DNA from 2 places in the Caproiciproducens sp. NJN-50 genome. Region 2 is predicted to be linked to the other one. Evidence: predicted binding sites of a transcription regulator. Region 2 holds the regulator's gene; the other holds the start of a gene.
What was found. Region 2 encodes Rex, which represses fermentation and respiration genes when NADH is low (regulators of the CRP and FNR family bind a similar motif). Its sites were predicted from a motif close to ATTGTTAANNNNTTAACAAT; they were not measured.
Positions count from the first base shown of each region.

Region 1: a site for Rex is predicted at 4,225-4,244, ahead of EQM14_RS03420 (YeeE/YedE family protein). Genes of this name have one in related genera too.

Region 1 is NZ_CP035283.1:685,638-693,136, forward strand. It holds gene EQM14_RS03395 (YeeE/YedE thiosulfate transporter family protein) at 1-393, shown strand, start outside; gene EQM14_RS03400 (LysR family transcriptional regulator) at 400-1,290, opposite strand; gene EQM14_RS03405 (ABC transporter permease subunit) at 1,526-2,308, shown strand; gene EQM14_RS03410 (taurine ABC transporter substrate-binding protein) at 2,313-3,356, shown strand; gene EQM14_RS03415 (ABC transporter ATP-binding protein) at 3,378-4,184, shown strand; gene EQM14_RS03420 (YeeE/YedE family protein) at 4,334-5,620, shown strand; gene EQM14_RS03425 (FAD-dependent oxidoreductase) at 5,722-7,419, shown strand.
Region 2 is NZ_CP035283.1:1,754,316-1,761,814, reverse strand. It holds gene EQM14_RS08450 (aconitate hydratase) at 1-203, shown strand, start outside; gene EQM14_RS08445 (TraX family protein) at 208-945, shown strand; gene EQM14_RS08440 (NADP-dependent isocitrate dehydrogenase) at 956-2,164, shown strand; gene EQM14_RS08435 (redox-sensing transcriptional repressor Rex) at 2,207-2,848, shown strand; gene EQM14_RS08430 (LemA family protein) at 2,922-3,479, shown strand; gene EQM14_RS08425 (DUF2207 domain-containing protein) at 3,506-5,476, shown strand; gene EQM14_RS08420 (hypothetical protein) at 5,591-6,514, opposite strand; gene EQM14_RS08415 (tRNA(Met) cytidine acetate ligase) at 6,505-7,499, opposite strand, start outside.

The sequences.
Region 1 (7,499 bases), 1.1 Mb from region 2:
GCGGGAGGAATCCTCGAGTGGTTCGGCGTCAAACCGTTCCAATGGGATTATTTTCGGCTTTACAATACGAGATACGATGAGATTATCTCCGGCAACTCCGCTTTTTTCAACCAATATACCCTCTTGAATCTGGGAGTCGTTTTCGGTGCGCTCATTGCGGCACTGCTGGCTTCCCAATTTAAGTTGGGAAAAATCAAAAACGGAAAACAGGCCGCGTATGCTCTTCTCGGAGGAATTCTGATGGGCTACGGCTCCAGGCTGACCGGGGGATGCAATATCGGCAGCTTTTTCAGCGGGATTCCGTCCTTTTCCCTGCACGCCTGGGTGTTCTGGATCTTTGTCTCCCTGGGCGCGTGGGCGGGGACGAAACTCCTGATCAAGATTGTGACATAGGCCGATTCAGCAAAACCCGCGCCGGTTGGAGTGGATGAATTCAATAAAATTCTTCTCCTGCCCGGACAAAACGGAATCCTTTCGGTAAGCCATATTGTAATTGAAAACAATTTTCAGCCGGTCGATTTCAATCTGCTCCAGAGTGCCCTCCTTCAGCTCTTTTTTAATCATCAGCTTCGGCAGAAACGAAAAACCGTTCCCCGCCGAAACGGAGGATTTGATCGCTCCGGGGGAGTCCAGATGATAAATTACATGCAGCTGATCCAAGCTGACGCTTTCTTTCTGCAGGGCCTTTTCCAGCAGATACCCGGTGCTGGAGGTCTTTTCCCGCAGAATCAGCGGCAGCCTTTTTAATTTCTCCAGGTCGATTTTCTTTTGACCGCCGCAAGAATGTCCGACAAGAACAAGCTCATCCGAAATGATCGTCCTGGCGATGACTTCGCCCATTCTGGGATGGTCCTGAATGATTCCCAGGCCGATGGTATGGTCCAGCAGCCTTTCAATCACCTCGGTGGAATTCATCAGTTTGACCTGGATATCGACATCATCGTAAAACTTTTTGAAAATATAGATGCTGCAGGGAAGGGCAAACTCTCCGACGGCATAACAGGAGCCGATGTTAAGCTTCGGATGGTTCTCCTGCAGGTTTTTCAAGTCCCTTTTAATATTGCCCTTCAGGGAGAGAATCGTGACCGCGTAGTTGTAGACGACTTTTCCCTCTTCCGTCAGCCGCACTCCTTTATTGCTGCGGTCCAACAGCTTGGTCCCCATCTCGTTTTCCAGACTTTTCAGCTGAAGGCTCAGCCCGGGCTGCGTCAGATGGAGGGCGACGGCGGCCTTGGAAATACTGTTGTATTTGACCGTGGTATAAAACGATTCCAGGTATTGGAAGTCCATATGTTTCACATCCAAATGAATAATCAACTCTATTGTAGCATTGCTTTCCGAAAAAAGAAAGGCCGGGGGAAAAGCGCCATAGTGAATTCTTATGCAGGATAACAAAGGCTTATTAGGAATCGGAGTAACTTTGTACTATAATTAACAGAGAGATTGAGATTAAATTAACAAGGGCTTTGACCCCCGTTGTTGATTCTTATGGATTTCGGCGGGCGGAGGGGTGGAGGCGGTGAAGATGTATTCGGATCGTAAGATTGCGTTTGAGAAGCTTCTGACGGCGGGTACGATCGCAGTCATTTTCGCGGTGTGGTTTACGGCGACCGGTTTCGGGTGGGTTGACCCAAAGCTGGTACCGCCGCCCCAGTCCGTCTGGAGCGCTTTTCTTGATATTGCGCAGAACGGCTACCGAAATCACACTCTTTTCCAGCACATTGGGGCCAGTCTGGGGAGACTGCTTACGGCGTTTCTGCTTGCCGCTGCCGCCGCCGTCCCGCTTGGGCTGGCAAGCGGGTTCCATTCCGGGATACGGGCCGCTCTGGAACCTGTGGTCGAATTTTACAGGCCGCTTCCGCCTCTCGCGTATTATACGATTCTGGTCCTTTGGCTGGGAATAGAGGACCAGTCCAAGGTTGCGCTTCTGTTTCTGGCCTGTTTTGCGCCGATCTATGTTTCCTGTGTTTCCGCAGTGCTTAAAATCAATGAGGATTATTTAAACTGCGCGTACGCGGCTGGCGCGAGCCGATGGCAGGTGTTTGTTCACGTTGTTTTTCCGGCCTGTCTGCCCGATGTGCTGACAGGGCTTCGCACGGCTCTCGGAGTCGGGTATACGACTCTGGTGTCGGCTGAAATGGTCGCCGCGACTTCCGGCCTGGGCTGGATGGTCCTGGATGCAAGCCGGATTCTAAGGAGCGATATCACCTTCCTGGGAATCATCATTATGGGAATCACAGGGATCCTGATGGACAGAGGGCTCAGGCTTTTGGAGCGGGGGCTGGTTCCCTGGAAAGGAAAGGAGTAAAAGCGTGCGGAACTATTTACTCAGCGCCGCCGCCGTTGCGCTTTCGGCGGTTTTGGCGTTTACAGGCTGTTCAAAAACGGAAAAACCGGCAGGGGGCGAAGCCGGGACGGATTCGCCCGGTCTGCCCGAAATCGTGACGATCGGGACACAGCAGATGCCGGACGATGAAGGCGTCGCCATCGCGAAGGGCTACTTTCAGAAAGAGCTCGGCGTAAAAGTGAATATTATGGAATTTCAGGCCGGGGACATCCGGAATGCCATGATCGCGAAAAACATTGATTTTGCCCTTCTGGGTTCTTCTTCGGCCGCCCTCGGGATCGCAAGCGGAATGGAGGTCGAACTGATTTGGGTCCACGAGGTTTTGGGGGACGCGGAACAACTGGTTGCCCGGGACGGCTCCGGCATCCGGTCTCTTCAGGACCTGAAGGGGAAAAAGGTCGCGACGGCTTTTACCTCGACTTCGCATTACAGCCTTTTAAGGGCGATGCAGAGGGACGGCATTTCGGAAAAAGACGTCACGCTGCTCGATATGCAGATGCCGGACATTTATGCGGCGTGGCAAAGGGGAAATATCGACGCGGCTTACGCCTGGGAACCAACGCTCTCCAAGCTTCTGGAAAGCGGTAAGACGATCCTTTCCAGCAAGGATATGGCGGCCAAAGGGGTCGTGACGTCAAATGTGGAGATCGTCCGAAAAGAATTTGCGCGGCGCTATCCCGAAATTGTCAAAAAATATATCAAAGCCCTGAATGAGGCGGTCGAACTGTACCGGCAGCATCCCGATGAAGCGGTTGGGGCCGTCTCAAAGGCTCTGAGTCTTTCCGAAGAAGAGGCGAAGAAACAGATGCAGGGATCCGTCTGGCTGGATGCCAAAGAGCAGCTCGCTCCCGAATATCTCGGAACAAGCACCCAAAAGGGCGGCATTGTAAATTCGATGAAGGATACGGCTGATTTCCTGTATGAACAGAAAAGCCTGGCCTCTGAACCGAAGACCGGGACGTTTGAACAGGCCGTCAACCCGTCCTATGTGGAACAGGCGTTGCAATAGGACACAGCGGGAGGATTCTGTGTGGATCGGATACAGTATGAGCGGACGGGACCGCTGCTTTCCCTGACCGGCGTGGGATTTCGCTATCCCGGCAAAAAAGACGAGGTCACGGCACTGCGGGAGATCAGTTTTACCATGGAAACGGGAGAGTTCCTGTGCGTGCTCGGTCCGTCCGGATGCGGAAAAAGCACCCTGCTGAAGCTGATCGCGGGGTTCCTGAAGCCGACCGAGGGGGAAATCCGGATGGAGGGTCGTCCGGTCCGGGGACCGGACTGGCACCGCGGAGTTGTTTTTCAGGTGCCTACCCTGTATTCCTGGCTGAACGTGAGGGACAACATCGCTTTCGGTCTTAAAATGAGAAGGCTTCCAAAAGAACAAATCCGAAATGCGGCGCAAAAGTATATCGGACTGGTCGGCCTGAAAGGATTTGAAGAGAAAAAGCCCTATGAGCTTTCCGGCGGCATGAAGCAGAGGGTATCGCTCGCGAGGGCTCTGGCGAACCAGCCGGAGATTCTGCTGATGGATGAGCCGCTCGGCGCGCTGGACGCGCTGACGAGGCAGAACATGCAGGCACTGGTCCGCAGGATCTGGCGGGAGACCGGCAACACCGTTCTTCTCATCACGCACGACGTGGACGAAGCGCTGGCTCTTGGCACGAGAATCATGGTTCTTTCCAGCAGGCCGGGCAGGATCCTGAATGAATTCCACCCGGATTTTACCCGCCGGTACCTCGGCGAAGACGGCGAGAAGATCAGATATCTGCCGGAGTACAGGGAACTCCGGGGGAGAATTCTGAGTGAAATCATCGGGGAAAACGGGACGGAATAAAGCGGTCCGGCCCCCAAAAATCAGGCAGGCCAGCATACAAATTGTTAATTTGTTAACGATATCAGCCATAAATTCTGCCGCGAAAGGATGTGATTGGGGGACAAATCACGGTAAGACTGTCGGCCATATGAAAAGTTAGGAGTGGTGTTATGAGCAAAAAGGAACAGGTTCTTGGAGTTGTGGTTTTGGTTTTGTCACTGCTGCTCGGCAAGGCATTTTTAAAGCCGGGGATGTTGCTTCGGCTTGTCATCGGCCTGGCGCTGGGCTATACTTTGATGAGGGCCTATACGGGTTTTGCGGGCAGCGTCAACCGCGCGTACCGGACCGGATCGACAAAGCTGATGAGGGCGCTGATGCTCATGTTCTTTGTTTCCAGCGTGCTGACGGCCGCGTTTTTGCTGAATTCGGATGCTTCAGCATTCAGCCTGTGGGTCAATCCGATCAATATCGGCCTGATGCTCGGCGGGGTCCTGTTCGGGTTCGGCATGGCGCTTTCGTCCTGCTGCGCCACGGGAGTGCTGACCGACCTGGTGGTGGGTCTGCCGCGGGCATTTATCACGCTGGTGTTTTTCGGACTGGGCGTTTACCTTGGGTTCCCGGTTCAGAATACCGCGGGGTGGGTTAAGAATTCCTGGTTCACTTCGGCTTCTGGCGGAAAATTTGCGGGCGGAGTCTTCCTTCCGGATCTGTTTTCATGGGACGGTCTCAACGGATACCTGGGAGCTCTGGTTCTGACGGCTCTGCTCTGCGGAATCGTCGTTTATCTTTCCTACCGGTACGAGAAGAGTCGCAAGGAAAAAAATACATACGTGGGCAATGAGACGGAGATCATGCAGGAGCAGCCGGATCTTTTTGACAGCAAGAGCTATCAGCTGTTCAGCGGGGCGACTTTCGACCGGGTCTTCGCCAAACCGTGGACTCTGGCGCAGGGGGCGGCCGTCCTCAGCGTGCTGTTCGCGGTGCTGATGGGCACGACGAAAGCGGGGTGGGGGGCCTCCACTCCCTACGGCGTCTGGTTCGGCAAGCTGCTGCTTGTCTTCGGAGTTTCTCCGGATGCCGTGGCGGGATTCGCGAGAATGAAGCCGGATTCCTTCGTGCAGCCCTTTTTCCAAAATGCAGTATCCGTACAGAATTTCGGTATCATTCTGGGAACGATCCTCTATCTTCTGGTTGCCGGTGTGCTTGTCAGGACGTTCCGCGAGGGTTTGCACATCACGTTCCGCGAAGGGCTCATCTTTGCGCTCGGCGGCCTTTCCATGGGGTTTGGAACAAGACTTTCAAACGGGTGCAATGTGGGCGCGCTCTACACCCCGATCGCGAATTTTTCCCTTTCCGGCTGGATCTTTCTGATCTTTTTGGTCGCGGGCGGCGTTCTGGGCAACCTGTTCGGCAAGGCGGCGTTTGCAAAGAAAAAAAGCGGCGGCCTGTTGGGCTAAAGGGAGGGCGGGTCCGAGGCGGAATCCTGATTCCGCCTCGGAAGCCGATTCCCGGGTTCGCCGGCTTGAAAATATGATGGAGGAAGGAAGGAGTCGAAGTCATGAGCAAAAGGATTTTGATCGTCGGAGGAGTGGCCGGAGGGGCTTCCGTTGCCGCGAGGGCGCGCAGGCTCGATGAGAAGGCGGAAATCATGATGTTTGAGAAGGGACCCCACGTCTCTTTTTCCAACTGTTCGCTGCCGTTTTACCTGAGCAGGGTCGTAGATGACAGCAATGCTTTGGTCCTGATGAGTCCGGAGCAGTTCCAGAAACAGTACCGGATTGAGGCCAGAGTCAACAGCGAAGTCACAAAAATCAATCGTAAAGAAAAGAAGATCACCGTTCGGAACCTGAACACGGGGGAAGAATATGAGGAAACTTACGACACGCTGGTCTTATCCCCCGGGGCGGTTCCGGTTCTTCCCAAAAGCATTGAAGGGATTGACCGTCCGAATGTTTTCACGGTCCGGAATGTTGTCGATATCCGGAAGCTCGACGAATATCTGTCGGAGCGCGGAATTCAGGATGTCGCGGTCGTCGGCGGCGGATTTATCGGCGTGGAGGTGACGGAAAACCTGCGCGTGGCCGGCAGGAACGTCAGCCTGGTCGAGGCGCTCGACCAGATTATGGCGCCCTTTGACTATGACATGGCGCAGATTCTGCACAAGGAGATGCTGGACCATGGAGTCAACCTGATTTTAAGCGACGGGGTAAAGAAAATCGGCGAAGATTCCATCGAACTGCAATCCGGCAGAAAAGTTGCGGCAGAGGCGGTTGTTATGGCAATCGGCGTTCGGCCCGAAACCGGCCTCGCAAAAGACGCGGGGCTTGAAATCGGGGAGACCGGCGGCATTCGGGTGAATCACGATTATCTGACCAGCGACCCGGATATCTATGCCGTCGGAGATGCGATCGAGGTCTATAACCGGCTGACCCGCAAACCGTCCCGGCTGGCCCTTGCGGGTCCGGCTCAGAGGCAGGCCCGGGCCGCGGCCGACCATATGTATGGAATTCCCCACAACAACAAAGGGGTCATCGGTTCCTCCGTCGTCCGGATTTTCGACCTGAACGCCGCGTCCACGGGATTGAATGAGAAGTCCGCGAAAGCGGCGGGAATTCCCTGCGACTTCGCGTATGTCATCCCGGCGGACAAGGTCGGCCTGATGCCCGGAAGCCACCCGCTGCACTTTAAACTCCTGTACGAATATCCGACCGGCAGAATCCTGGGCGCGCAGGCCGTCGGAAAGGGAGAGGCTGACAAGAGGATCGACGTAATAGCGGCCATGATCACCATGGGCGCGACACTGGAGGATTTAAAGGAACTGGAGCTGTGCTATGCGCCTCTGTTCGGCACGGCCAAGGACGCCGTCAATCACGCGGCGCTGGTCGGCCTGAATCTCCTGTACGGAAGATTCCGTCAGGTCCCTGTCACCAAAGTCCGGGAACTGGTCGAGAGAAACGAATTTATTGTCGATGTCAGGGAAAAGAACGAATTTGACCGGGGGCACCTGATTAACGCCGTCAATATTCCTCTCAGCGGGCTCAGAGACCGTCTGGATGAGATTCCGAAAGACAGGCCGGTCTATCTGCACTGCCGCAGCAGCCAGAGAAGCTACAACGCCGTGATGGCGCTGCAGAATCTGGGATATGACAATGTCGTCAATATCTCCGGCTCCTACCTTGGAATCTGCTGCTACGAATATTATCAGGACCGGGTGACCGGGAGAAAGAAGATTGTCACGGAATACAACTTTACCTGAAAAACAGCGGAATGAAAGATTAAAACCGGCCTGCCCGCGCTTTCTAAAGCGCGGGCAGGCCGGTTTTTCATGCGTCCGGG
Region 2 (7,499 bases):
ATTATGACGGAATCGACCAGATGGATGAATTGGAACTGAAAAATGTCCGGCAGGCAGTTCGCAATGGGGAATCTGTCACGGTCGCCGATCGGACGAAGGGGACTTCTTTCCGCGCGAAGCCCGTTCTCAGCGAACGTCAGCGCAGAATCGTCCTGGCGGGCGGGCTGCTGAACGACACAAGGGAGCGGAGCGAAAGGGTGTAAAGGTTTGGAGCAGCCGGCGCGGGGACTGACGGCAAACGCTGTGAAATGGATTGCGATTGCCGCCATGCTGATCGATCATATCGCATGGGGGTTTGTGCCGACGTATTCCGCGCTGGGGCAGCTGATGCACATCGTGGGCAGGATTACGGCGCCGACCATGTGCTTCTTCCTCGCGGAAGGATATGCGCACACGCACAGCTTTCGAAAATACGCGTTTCGCCTCGATGCCTTTGCCCTGATTTCACAGGTTCCGTTCACATTGTTTGAAACGGGAAAGCTGCAATTTATCGTGGGCGGGAATTCTTCGGAAACCCTCAATGTGATCTATACGCTGTTTTTAAGCCTTCTGGCCATTCGGGCCTGTGACAGGATAAACAGCAGGAAACTCAGATTCCTGGCGGTTTTCGGGTTGTGCCTTCTCTCGCTTCCCGGAGATTGGATGTTCTTCGACATCCTTTTTGCACTGAGCTTTTGGCAGAACAGGGGAGAATTGTCCCGGCAGATCCAGTCGTTTTCCATTCTGGCCGTGAGTATGGTTTTGGCAGAGACCTTTTTGTCGGTTTCTGAAGGTTACCCGATTTACAGCCAGCTATTTCAATTTGGAGTGCTGCTGTGTCTCCCGGTCCTTATTCTTTACAACGGGCGGCGTGGCGGCGGACGGACGTCCAAATGGACATTTTACATTTTTTATCCGGCGCATTTGCTGGCGCTGGGATTGCTCAAGATTTATCTAGCAGTATAGGAGGTTCTTTATGGCGGAAAAAATAAAGATGCGGACCCCGCTCGTAGAGATGGACGGGGACGAGATGACACGTATTATCTGGAAACAGATCAAAGATATTCTTCTCACTCCGTATGTTGATCTGAAAACCGAGTATTATGATCTGGGCCTGAAGCACCGCGATGAAACGGAGGACCGCGTTACGGAGGAAGCGGCGCGGGCGATCGAAAAATACGGCGTCGGCGTCAAATGTGCCACGATCACGCCCAATGCGGACCGTGTGAAGGAATATCAGCTCAAGAAGATGTGGAGATCGCCAAACGGCACGATCCGCTCCATACTGGACGGAACGGTTTTTCGCAAGCCGATTCTGGTCAGGGGAATTACCCCGTTGGTGCCGTCTTGGAAAAAGCCGATTACGGTCGCCAGACACGCGTACGGCGATGTGTATAAAAATGTTGAAATGACCGCTCCGGCGGGCTCCAAAGCCGAACTGGTCGTTACGGATGCTTCCGGGAAGGAAAGCCGGACGACAATTCATGATTTTCAGTCCGCCGGAGTTGTACAGGGCGTTCACAACCTGGATCAGAGTATTGCCGATTTTGCCCACTCTTGCTTTCAGTATGCACTGGAGGCGAAGGAGGATCTCTGGTTTTCTACAAAGGACACGATTTCCAAAACCTACGATCACAGATTTAAAGATATTTTTCAGAAAATATTTGAAGAAGAATACGAAGAAAAATTTAAACGCGCGGGAATTACTTATTTCTATACGCTGATTGACGACGCCGTCGCGCGCGTCGTCCGTTCGGACGGCGGTTTTATCTGGGCCTGCAAAAATTATGACGGCGACGTCATGAGCGACCTGATCGCCACGGCGTTTGGAAGCCTTGCCATGATGACCAGCGTGCTGGTTTCCCCGAAGGGCATCTATGAATATGAAGCGGCGCACGGAACGGTACAGCGCCACTATTACCGCTATCTGAAAGGGGAAAAAACTTCGACGAATCCGATTGCGACCCTGTGCGCCTGGACCGGCGCCTTGAAAAAGAGGGGCGAGCTCGACGGAACGCCGGAGCTTTCCGGTTTTGCGGATCAACTGGAGGCGGCGTTGCTTCGGACTGTCGAGAGCGGAATCATGACGGGGGACCTCGCGGGTATTTCGACGCTGCAAAGCAAAGAAACAGTCGATACGGAAACTTTTTTGTACGCCGTACGTTCGCGAATGAATCAGTCGTAATAAATTTCATGTTTCACATGATGAGGAATGGAGGAATGCGTCATGCCAAGACGTGAAAATGTTTCAATGTCTGTTATCAGGAGGCTGCCCCGATATTACCGTTTCCTGAGCCATTTGAAGGACAAAGGGGTGACAAGAATTTCTTCGACGGAGCTTTCCGCCAAGCTGGGGCTTACCGCTTCCCAGATCCGCCAGGATCTGAACTGCTTCGGCGGATTCGGCCAGCAGGGATATGGGTATATTGTCAGCCAGCTTTGCGATGAAATCGCCAATATTCTCAGCCTTGCCAGCCAATACCCTACGGTGCTGTTTGGGGCCGGCAACCTCGGCCGCGCGATCGGGACCCATATGTCTTTTGAAATGGAAGGCTTTCATTTGATCGGCATCTTTGACAGCTCCCCTGACCGGATCGGGATGGAACTGGCCAATCTCAAGGTGAAGGACGTTTCAGAGATGGAGGAATTCTGCAAAAAGGAAAAACCCGTAATGGCTATTTTCTGTCTTCCCCCAAGCGCGGCGGCGGAACTGGCTGAAAAACTCTACAGTTTGGGAATCCGAAATTTTTGGAATTTCAGCCATTATGATATTTCCATGCAATATCCGGATGCCATCGTCGAGAACGTGCATTTGAATGACAGCCTGATGACATTGTGTTACCGCATTTCCAATAAGACTTTAAAATAATTTTACACTTTTCACCGATCAATATCATATATTTCTGATATCATGGAGAAAATGTGGATAAAGGGGGGATTTAATGGGTTGGATTCCGCTGGCAGTACTTTTGGGGATTTTGCTGATTTTGATTATCTGGTGCGTTTCCGCGTATAACAAATTAGTATCGTTTTCCGTCCGCGTCGACAATGGATGGGCTCAGATCGATGTGCAGCTGAAAAAAAGAGTCGATTTGATTCCGAATTTGGTAGAGACCGTGAAGGGCTATGCCGCTCACGAAAAGTCAACTCTGTCAGAGGTGACGAAATGGCGCAGCGCGGCAATGAATTCCAAAACCCCGGAAGAGGCAATGGAAAATAATGCGAAGCTATCAAAGGCTATTTTCAATCTTTTCGCCACCGCTGAACAATATCCCGAATTGAAGGCAAATCAGAACTTTCTGGACCTGCAGGGACAGCTGCGTGAGATTGAAGGAAAAATCGCGATGTCCCGTCAGTTCTATAACGATACTGCCATGAAATACAATGAATATGTCATGCATTTTCCATCGAATCTGATCGCGTCGGTTTTTCACTTTGAACGAAAGAAATATTTTGAAGTCGAAGAAGCGGACCGGTCTGTGCCGCAGGTAAAGTTTTGAGATTAAATAAATGGAATGTCCCGCGTATGGTTTCAAAAGCTAGATTTGGCAGACTGATTCTTTTCACGGCGATGCTTTTCAGCATGATCCCGCTTTCCGGCTGTTCGGACTATGGCCAACATTCCAAGCAGGTTCTGGATCAGCTGAACATCTCCGCCGTTCTGATGGAAAACGGCGATATGACGGTTTCGGAGACCTGGAAAGTCGATCTGAAAGACCGGAACAGGCCTTACCGCAATTTGTACCGTAGTTTTCCGATGGACGCCGAAAAAGCGGACGACATCACGGATTTGACTGTCTACGACGAAGACCGCAGGATTTCCTATTCGTTCGCGGGGGATGTGGACCCGGAAAGTGTTTCCGGAGACGAGATGCAGGATCGGTGTTATTTGCACCGGTCGGGGCAAGACGTTGAAATCGGCTGGTTCATGCCCGCGCTCAAAAGGGGCGTCCGGACCTTTACTTTTTCTTACAGGCTGAAAAATATCGTCAGTGTCTATGCAGACACGGCGGTTCTATACAACTATTTTCTGTCGAACAATTTCAGTATGCCCATCACGTCGCTCAGCGGTACCGTCCGCTTCCCGTCCGGCGGCTTGAAGGACAATGTGAATGCCTGGCTTCATACGGATGTGAGCAGCAATCTGTCGATCGATTCGGCCGATCAGATCGGATTTCGTGCTTCTTCCATCCCGGCCGGGCATTCCGTGGAAGTGCGCCTTTGCATGCCCCCGCAGCTCTTTCCGTCTTCCGGAAAGATTTCCTCCCAGTCCGTTTTATCCGGAATCCAGAAGGAAGAGCAGCAATGGGCTGACGAATATGCGCAGAAGCTCCACAGGGAATTCGTGCTTGGAATCCTTGATGCCGTCAGCGCGGTTCTTGTGATCATCCTGAGCTTGTATTTCTTTTTCAGGCTTCGCAAAAAAAACAGAAGGTACCCTGTTACCGTTCCGGAATACACCCGCGAAATACCTCCGGGAAACAGTCCGGGCGGCATCGCCAACCTATATTATTTTTATTCGGGTCTGCGTGAAAAAGAAAAAAACAGGATGTTTAGCGCCACTCTATTAAGCCTTGCACGGAAGGGCCTTGTCCGTTTTGAAAGCAGCGGGGACCGGCTGTCCGTGATCTTGACCGGGGACAGCGATGGAAAGGAACTGACGGAGAGTGAAAAGGTCTTTTTCGAGCTGATTTTCACAGTGGGCGAGGAATCGGAAAATTCTTTTACGATGAAAGAATTCGAAGAATACGCACAGCAGCATGGCTCATATGTCAGCAGCAAAATGGAGGATTTTCTGGCTGCGGCAAAGCGGGAAATTTCAAAGCGGGGGTATTATGAAGCAAGGCCGATTTTGTTTTCTACTTCCAAATGGGTTGGCGCCCTGCTTGTCTTTCTTGCGGCCGCCGTATTTCTGTCGACGAGCTTTTTGAATGCCCTGCTGGTCTATCTGCCGCTTTCCCTGTTAATTTCCGGCGCTCTGCTATGGGTCGGCGGGTCCGCGAAAATGAAGCTGAGCGAAAGGGGAGAGTATGAATACGGCGTGTGGCACGGCCTGAAAAAATATATGGTTGAGTTTTCCCGGATGAAAGAATACGGGGTGCCGCAGCTCGAACTCTGGGAGGAGTATTTGGTTTACGCGACCATGATGGGTGTTTCCGGCGAGGTCTGTAAACAATTGAGGATGGCGTATCCCCAGCTTGGGGAGGCCGCTTTTCGTGATCAGTATTTTACCGGCAGTTACCTGTATTTTATGTTCGGGCCAAGAATTTACTGGGGAGGGCTCGCGCCGGCGCGGGGCACCTTTGATTTTGGCGCCGCTCTGGGCAGTTCCTTTCAGCAGATTGGTTCGGCTGCCACAAGGCTTTCCAATCCGGCGATGAACGGCGGCGGAAAATTCGGCGGATTCGGCGGTTTCGGCGGCGGCGGCCTCGGAGGAGGAGGTTTCTCCGGTGGCGGCGGCGGCTTTGGCGGCGGCGGTGGCGGCGGTGTCCGATGAACAGGCACTCTGAAAAACAGATTAAAACTTTGGCTCGAAGACAAAAAATGCGTTTTGATGCGAGAAAAATCCGCATCAAAACGCATTTTGCTTCCAGATTTCCGCGTCTCTACGCTAAGTTAGTATTTCATCTGTCCATTTCCCGATCTCGTCTTCTCCGGAAAAAGCGGGGACCATGCCGCTTCGGCAGAGTAACAGATTCTCAACGTGTTTGATGGTTTCGCCGGGATTTACCTCGTACAGGGGGCTTAAGGTGGAAAGCTCGACGAAGTCCGGGGTGAGACAAATTTCCCCGGAGCTTCCGGAGTCCGGATAGGCGGCCTGAGGATTCGCCACGAACCTCTTGACCAGTGTAAAACCGCTCCCCGCATAGGCGGTCCAGCCCGAAAAATTGTTGGTGCCGATTCTAAGAGGCTTTTCATTTCCGGGCTCATGCCGGACGGTGAGAAAGCGGTTTCCATAAAAGATTCTGCGGTCGTTAATGTCCGTATCCGGCCAAAGATTCAGGGTTTTGCTCGGCGGCCCGGATTGCGTCTGCTGATTTTGTGGAATCACGGCGACTCCGCCGCCTTCAAGAAGGGTGGCCGGAGACAGGCCGAGCAGCATTGTCTCTTTGGAGCAGTTTTTAGCTGCGTGAACAATCATGATATCCGAGGCGTCTTTTCCCATGATAATCTCGTAGGAGAGCTGGACTTCTTTTTTTTTCAGCTTTGGCGCTGTAAAAGTAACGCCTTCCGCCGGAGTGCCATAGACCACTGAAGAATTGTCAGGAAAATCGACCTGCGGTGATTGGCGTATCTGAAGGCGGTGCCCTCCGTACAGGTAGTAGATTGTATTTTTATCGGAAGCTGCCGAAGCCTCGTCTGCCGGACGCTGATACTTGCGTTTCAGGTCAGTATATAAAATGTTCTTTTCTCCAACGAATCCAAAACGTAAAATTCGGGGCCCGATTTCAATCGAGACAATGCAGTCGATGACGCCGTTGGTGATCCTGACGCAGCGGCCGAAATTTTCATATTCCTGTTCTGTCAATTCCATGAGCCGGGACCCCCTTTTCGATATGGAAGCGTAATGATTTTTTCAGTCCGGTCAAGGCCGCAGGGAGCGACCTTCGGAAGGCACAGTGCATATAAATCCGCGGCCCTGTTTTCAAGGTCCGCGATCTCCCTGGCCCGATCCCCAAGGGCATTCAGATCGGCGGGGCGGGAAACAATCGGCAGTTTTGCGGCGGCCTTGGCTTTTTGCAGAATCTCCGGCCCCCGTTCTCCGATGCCGAGGACGCGGATATAGGGAGGAAACCCGGAGGCGGATCCGGCTTTCAGACCCAGAAATGCGGAAAGGACGATGCGGCGGATCCTTGCGAGAGGGTAGCGTTTGGTTTTTGCAAGGAAATATAGATCCTCGAGACCTGCCGCTTGTCTGACCGCATTCAGAATCCTGTTTTCCAACCCCTCACTGATATCGGGCAGCAGCGCAAAATCATGCCGGGTCATGCGCCGAAGCTGGGCAAGAATGGCACGTTCTGCGCGGAACAGGCTTGCCGGTGCTCTTTCCAACCTGATCTCCTCCTGCAGAACGGAGAATGCCGCGGGCGGCATCAGTGCGGAACAGTCCCGCCCATTTTGCAGCATATTTCGGATCTGTCCGGAAGAAGCATAAGGCCCGCTTCCGGACTCGCCGCCGTGAGCGGAGCCGTAGCGTTGAACCGTTACGGGGGCGATGCCGGAACCGATCCGGCCGACTGCCTTTAAATATTCGATCCCAAGAATATTGTTAGGGTCGCGGAGCAGTTCTGCCGTTTTCATTCCGTACAGTTGTTCAACGGCCCGCTGCCGTGCCGCGGCGAAGGTTGACCCTTTCGCGAGAGATTGGCGCATGGCCTCCCGCAGCGACGGAGAGGAAAGCGCCAGGGACGCTTCTTTTAAACGTTCCACGCTTCCGCACTCGCTTCCGAATCCGATGAGGTCGACACCGATGGCGTCAAGCAACGAAACGCCGCCCAGCGCAAACCGCTCCGCACCGG